Regions from separate parts of the Arthrobacter sp. MMS18-M83 genome, predicted to be linked through region 1. Evidence: riboswitches for the same ligand, from Rfam matches in the RefSeq annotation. Region 1 holds a riboswitch; each other region holds the start of a gene.
What was found. A riboswitch is a leader RNA that binds a small molecule or an ion and turns the genes downstream of it on or off. The one in region 1 is predicted to bind cyclic di-AMP.
Positions count from the first base shown of each region.

Region 2: it holds a riboswitch for cyclic di-AMP, as region 1 does, so the genes downstream of both, OW521_RS12840 (hypothetical protein) here and OW521_RS09350 (NlpC/P60 family protein) in region 1, are expected to answer to the same signal.
Region 3: it holds a riboswitch for cyclic di-AMP, as region 1 does, so the genes downstream of both, OW521_RS10830 (hypothetical protein) here and OW521_RS09350 (NlpC/P60 family protein) in region 1, are expected to answer to the same signal.

Region 1 covers NZ_CP113343.1:1,998,952-2,001,193, forward strand. The annotation lists gene OW521_RS09345 (HNH endonuclease) at 1-44, opposite strand, end outside; gene OW521_RS09350 (NlpC/P60 family protein) at 381-1,136, opposite strand; cyclic di-AMP (ydaO/yuaA leader) riboswitch at 1,142-1,309, opposite strand; gene OW521_RS09355 (M23 family metallopeptidase) at 1,455-2,242, opposite strand, start outside.
Region 2 covers NZ_CP113343.1:2,721,967-2,724,208, reverse strand. The annotation lists gene OW521_RS12845 (flavin-containing monooxygenase) at 1-1,029, shown strand, start outside; cyclic di-AMP (ydaO/yuaA leader) riboswitch at 1,170-1,320, shown strand; gene OW521_RS12840 (hypothetical protein) at 1,323-2,242, shown strand, end outside.
Region 3 covers NZ_CP113343.1:2,304,777-2,307,018, forward strand. The annotation lists gene OW521_RS10825 (HAMP domain-containing sensor histidine kinase) at 1-1,173, shown strand, start outside; cyclic di-AMP (ydaO/yuaA leader) riboswitch at 1,338-1,511, shown strand; gene OW521_RS10830 (hypothetical protein) at 1,514-2,242, shown strand.

The DNA of each region.
Region 1 (2,242 bases):
ACCGCCAGCGGTTCATATCCAGCATTCAGAACGAGTGTGCGCATGCACGTACCTCTTCACGGCCGCACCCGTCAGGGGCGCGAGGGCCGGCTGCCCTCTGCATGTACGGGCTGTGGATCGACATCACAAGAGTAAACACCCGGAGGCCAGATCAACGAATCCGTGGATGGGTTCCGGCGCTGCGTCGGGCAAAGTTCACGTACCGGACATGTGGCGGGAACTTTCAATTGTCCGGGAGCAGCGGCTGTTGACGCTGCCGCGCGCCCGGAATCGACCGCAGCAGACCGTGGGCACGAGATGTGGCACATGCTGGTTAAACAGAACATCCCCGCGGGCGGACCAGCGGGGATGTTCCTGTGAAACTGTTCAGCAGAAGCTATTTAGCCACCAACGCGGATGAAGACTGGACCGGAGCCGATGTTCACGCTGTACAAAGCAGTGGTGCCACCGTTCCAGCCGCCGTGGACGGCCATGCCGTTACCGACGTAAACAGCGATGTGGGCCTTGCCCATGCCGCCGTTCTGGTAGTAAACGAGGTCACCCGGCTGCGCTTCAGCAGCACTGACCGTGCGGCCGAGGGACAGGTAGTCTGCCGGCCAACCGTGGAAGTTGATGCCAACAGCGGCCAGGGAGTTCGAAGCCAGGGCGGTGCAGTCCTGGGCAACGCCAAGCTGCGCGTAAGCTGCGGCGGCAATTGCTGCGCCCTTGCCGCTGGCAACCTTTGTGGCGGGGGATACAGCGGCGGAAACGGAAAGCGTAGAGACACCCGTTGTTGCAGCCTTGGGAGCGGCAACAGCTTCCTGGACGGCAACCGGCGCTTCTACAACCGGAGCAGCTTCAGTGGAAACAGCCGGACGTTCGTACTTGATGGCGACGGAGGAGTCGGCCGCAATACTGGCTTGGGCGATGGACTGAACTTCCAGGGTGGAGGTCGCAGTGGACTCGCGGGGGACGTTGGTTTCGGCAGCGTTGGCCGCGATACCGCTAGTGAGAACCAGACCGGACGCAGCGGCGATAACTGCTGCCTGACGGCCTACACCACCGGCGTTGCTGCCGACGGTCTTAGCGATGACGGCAAGCGAGTTGGTCTTGGTGACCGCAGCGCGGTGGCGCGCAAGAGTAGTGCGTGAAGACACGTTAAGAGGCCTCTCCCTATGCCCGCGAGGTAAGCTGTCGGATTCGGATGGGAGTCATCCGGCCGCAATGCTTCCCGTAGGAAACAATTGCGACTTAACCCCAAGGTCATCGGTGAAGATGACCAAAAGTGGGTCCCCCGCCTCTGCCAGACGATGTTTTGCGAACGGAACCTCGGGCAGTGGCAGAGCTAGGCAATCCACCCGAGTGCATCAACTCTCTAAAAGTTGATGCGAGTTAGACGGTACAGGAGTTTTGGCTGAATGTCACATTCAGGTCACGGAGCGTGACAAGCATTCGAGAGACGTCCATCGGATTGGCTACAGCCAGCCCAAGGGATCAACGACGTCGCCGTTGACCATGACTTCAAAATGGAGGTGGCAGCCGGTGGAGGCGCCAGTGGTGCCGCTCAAAGCGATGACGTCGCCGCGGTTGACCGTTTGGCCCACCTGGACGTTGAACGAGGATAAGTGGTTGTACGTGGTTTCCAGGCCGTTGCCGTGGTCCACCACAATGCGGTTTCCGCCGCCATACGGGTGCCAGCCCGCAAACGTGACCTTGCCGGCTGCAGCCGCATGTACCTGCGTGCCGCACTGGGCCACGAAGTCCTGGCCACGGTGGAACTCCCCAAGGCCTCCCGTAATGGGGTTCACGCGGTAGCCGAACGGCGAAGCCGTGGCGAGGGTGTCCAGCGGAGCCCCCAGCGTGCCCTTCGAGGATGACGTCTTGATGCTGCCGACGGACTGCGCGCTCAGGAGCTGCTTAAGTTTGCTATCAGGATCCGCCGTAGTGGAAACGGCAGCTCGGCTGAAGTCGATGGTGGCATTGGCCGCAGCGGGAATCTCGGCCTGAGTGCCTGCCGAAGCCGTGGAAGCCTGGTTCGATTCCGCAGCGGCCGTCAATGCGCCAGTACCCGGCATGGCCACCGTCAGGATGAGGCCCGTGGCGGCGAGGGCCACGCCAGCCTTCTGTCCCGCACCGCTCGCGGCGGCGAAATCGGCCATTTGCCGCAAGGGGCCCTTGCGCCGGCGCACTTCGCGATGCGGATCGCGGGGCCGATCGTGCGCAATGACTTGCATGGTCCGCAGCTCAGCAGTAGGACCGGACG
Region 2 (2,242 bases), 720 kb from region 1:
CAGGCCGGGCTCGCCACCGGATTCCATCTGAAGAAACAAGGGCAAGACTTCCTCATCCTGGATTCACGTGCTCGCACAGGCGATGTGTGGCGGAACCGCTGGGATTCCTTGCGACTCTTCACCCCTGCGCAGCACGACTCGCTGCCCGGCCTGCCCTTCCCCGCCAACCGGGGCACCTTTCCCAGCAAAGACGCCATGGCCGAATACCTCGAGGCGTATGCCGGCAACTGGAACCTCCCGGTGCGTCATGGCGTCCAGGTCACCGGAATCGAGCGCGACGACGGCCGATACCGAGTCCAGTCAAGCTCCGGACCGATCCTGGCCAAGAACGTGGTTGTTGCAACGGGCCCGAATGCCCGCCCGAGGATTCCAGCCTTCGCGGAGGCCTTGGACCCAGGCATTCACCAACTGCACGGCGCGGAGTACGCCAACCCGGACTCAGTTCCGCCCGGAGATGTCCTGGTGGTCGGCTCCGGCACTTCCGGCGTCGAAATTGCCTTGGAGCTCGCATCCAGCCACCGCACCTACATCGCCGGAACTCCCCCGTTCCACGTTCCGGGTCCAGTGACGCGATACGCCGGGGGGCTTTGGTGGCTCTTCATCCACAATGTGATGAACCGATCCACTCCTATCGGCCGCAAGGTTGCGGTCGGCTTCACCAAGCACGGCGCGCCTCTGATCCGGGCCTCCACAAAAGAGCTCGACGCCGCGGCAGTCACCCGCCTGCCACGCCTGACGGGCACCCATGGGGGCCAACCGCTCCTGGACGATGGCCAAACACTCCCAGTCTCCACCGTGATCTGGGCGACCGGCTACCAACCGGACTTTGCCTGGATCCAAGGACTTCCGGCGGACGAGGACGGCTGGCCGCTTACCTGCCGGGGCGCCGTGGAACAACTGCCGGGGCTGTTCTTCGTGGGCATGCCGTTCCAATACGGGCTGACCTCGGGCCTTGTGGGTGGCGTCGGCCGGGACGCCGAACATGTCGCCGGACTCATCGCCGGGCAAACTGGAGCGCAGCGGAACTAGATCCGCGCGCGAAATCCCGCGGAATACCGGTCGCCCGGCCCGTTATCTAAATGTGACTTTTCTAGTCGGCTGTTGTAGCGTCGAGGGGCGACCCAATCCCCAGCTGGGCCGCTTCCGGGCTGACGCCGAGCTCTGCCGCAACCCGGATTCCGCTAGACGTGCGGCAGAGACGGGGGACCCAGAGTCTCCGGGCCTACTTCTCCACAGGCCCTTGGGGTGAAGCCGCCATGCGCGGCCGGACGGCCTCGTCCGAACCCGACAGCTAACCTCGAAGGCGTTGAGAGGCAATCACCATGTCCCCAACCATGGATCAGCCTCGCCGTGCCCAAGTGGCGCGCGAGCGCACCAAACCGACCGGACGCCGTCGGGCCCAAGACGGTGGACCGTTCATCCCTGAACCGGCTTCCGAAATTTCGACGCCGGCACCAACCACCCCGACGAACCCGACGACGGCGGCGCCCACCACGCGAGCGGCCGCCCGCGCGGCCGAGCGGAAACGGGCAGCCCAAGCCAGCGAGACCGCGAGCATTCCGGCGGTTCCACCCGCAGCGGTGGAACCAACTACCGCCCCCGAACCCGCCACCGCGGCTATTCCGATAGTGGCAACAAAGACGGCGGCACCCGCGGCTCCCGCTGAACCGGAACCCGCCACCGCAGTCATCTCGACCGTTGCACCCCCCGCCGAAACCCAGAAGGCACCCACAACCGCCCTTCCAACGGCAACTCGTGCAGGCTTCACTCCGGTGTCCTCTGCCGGATCGTCGTTCAGCCGGGAACCGCACGCCGTCCTCAAAAAGGCTGCGACCATCCGGACGATGAGCAACCGAATGGCAGTGGTGACAGGAGCCCTAGGCATCTTGTTGGCGGCGGCTTCCGTCAGCCAGGCTCTTGAGTTGCCCTTCTTCGGCCAGGAAACCCGCGCCCAGGACCAGAGCTCCACGCAGTCCGGCACTCCTTCCACGACGGCAAGCACTTCCCCCAGCACTGCAGCGCTACCTTCGGCAGCTACCCCGAGCGCCAAGGCCGGTCAGACTACTGCGGACCCAGCGCAAGGGCCGCAGCAAGGGCCCGCCGCCGTCAAGCCGTCGAGCGCGGGGGCACCATCAGTCTCCATTCGGGTTCCCTCCGTAGTCCCATCAGCGCTGCCCCCAAGCCTTACTCCGGTGCCAGCCGTTCCCACACCGGCGCAACCCGCTCCGGCTCCCAGCCCGGA
Region 3 (2,242 bases), 310 kb from region 1:
AGCAGCGCCGGGTTCTTGTCCTCCGATGCCACCCGTACGCCTTTGTCGCTCAACGATGCCGGAATCCTGTTGGCTCTTCCCCACGATGGCCACCCGGTTGATCGGACCCTTTCCAATGGCGGTTACCGGCTGGTTGCCACTGAAACTCCTTACGGCGATGTTGTCATCACAGGCCTGCCGCTCGCCTCGAAAGAGGATACCGAGGCCTCGCTCGTGTGGACCATGGTGCTGGTGTCCTTGGGCGGGCTGGTGCTCATTGGACTCGCGGGAACCGTGCTGATCCGCCGCACCATGCGTCCCCTGGAGCAACTCTCCGACGTCGCCACCAAAGTGTCGAAGCTTCCGCTCGACGCCGGCGAGGTGGCCCTCGCGGTGCGCGTCCCGGCGTCGGCTGCCCACCCCGGCACAGAGGTGGGCAGCGTCGGTCATGCTTTGAACCTCATGCTGGACAACGTCTCCAACGCGTTGGAGGCACGCCAGCAAAGCGAAACCAAGGTGCGCCAGTTCGTGGCCGATGCCTCGCACGAGCTGCGGACTCCGCTGACGGCGATCCGCGGCTACACCGAGCTGTTGCGCATGACGGAGACGTTCACCGAGGACGGCCGCAAGTCGCTGGGACGGGTCCAAAGCCAGTCCGAACGGATGACCACCCTCGTGGAGGACCTCCTTCTCTTGGCGCGGCTGGACGAAGGCAAGGCACCCGAGTTCACCGATGTGGACCTCACGCAGTTGGTGATCGAGACCGTGAGCGACGAGAAAGTCATGGCCCCCGAGCACATCTGGCAGCTCAGGCTCCCGGACGAGCCCCTCACGGTCCGCGGCGACTCGACGCAGCTCCACCAGGTCTTGGCCAATCTGCTCTCAAATGCCCGCAAGCACACTGAGGCGGGAACCACGGTAGTCACGGGAGTCATGCGCTCGGCCGATGGCAGCGCCGTTGTCACCGTGACCGACAACGGGCCCGGCATTCCGCCTGAATTCCAAGGCAGGATCTTCTCGCGCTTTGCCCGTGCCGACGCCGCTCGTTCCGGTTCCGAGGGCACGTCCGGGCTCGGCCTGTCGATTGTGGAATCGATCGTTCAGGCCCATGGAGGTACCGTCGAGGTGGCCTCGCGTCCCGGCCGGACGGAGTTTGCCGTGCGGCTTCCAGCGCTCAGGACCGCCACGGTTTGAAGGTCCGCCGAGAAGACCACGACGCCGGAGGGCGGCTAGCGCAAGTCGGCGCACCGGCGCCGTGATCTCCGTTACCTAAATGTGACTTAACCGGAGTCCTCCTGTACCGTCGAATGGGTGCGCGGGATCATTCCGGCCACCGCCGGGTAGGCGCCGAGCTCTGCCACTCCCCGGTGCCCAAACTCCAGGCAGAGACGGGGGACCCAGGTCTCCGGGCAAACGCTCATGTTGAGCCAGCCCTAGGGGTGAAGCCGTACCGCCACGATTTCTCAGTGGCCACGGCCGGATGACCTCATCCGAATCCGACAGCTAACTCCGCAGGCGTCGAGAGGCAATCACCATGTCTGATTCCAAGAATCAGTCGCGCCCTGTTGCGCGCCACCGAGGCGAAACTGCCCGGAAAAACAAGTCACGTTCCACCCTGAGGCGAGCCGCCGCAAACCTCGGCACCAGCCAGCGAATGGCAGTTGTTGCCGGCGTCGTCGCTGTGTTCCTCGGGGCAGGCGCCGCCACCCAGGCCGCCGACCAAGCCATCAATGCCCAGGACATGAGCCAGACGTCCGAATCGCGCGCCATTGCAGAGCAAAGCGCGACGCCGTCCGCCACCGCCACGCCGTCCGCGAGCGAAAGTGCCAAGCCGAGCACCGCTCCGACGCAGGCACCCGCTCCCGCTCCTGCCGCCGTCGCACCCCAGGCTGCGGCACCGGCCGCTCCCGTGGCACCGCCCGCTCCGGCAGCCCCGACTGTGCAGGTCGCCGTCAATGACCCTGCCGGCGCCCAGGCTTACGCCGCGAGCATGCTTTCCTCCTACGGGTGGGGCCAGGGCGAAATGTCCTCCTTGTTGACCTTGTGGAACAAGGAATCCGATTGGCGGACCACTGCCACCAACGCCTCGAGCGGCGCTTACGGCATTGTGCAGTCGCTGCCGGGCGAAAAGATGGCCTCCGAAGGCCCCGATTGGCAGACCAACTACCAGACCCAGATCCGCTGGGGCCTGAACTACATCAAGGAACGCTACGGATCCCCGTCTGCGGCCTGGGCCTTCCACTTGGCGCACAACTGGTACTAA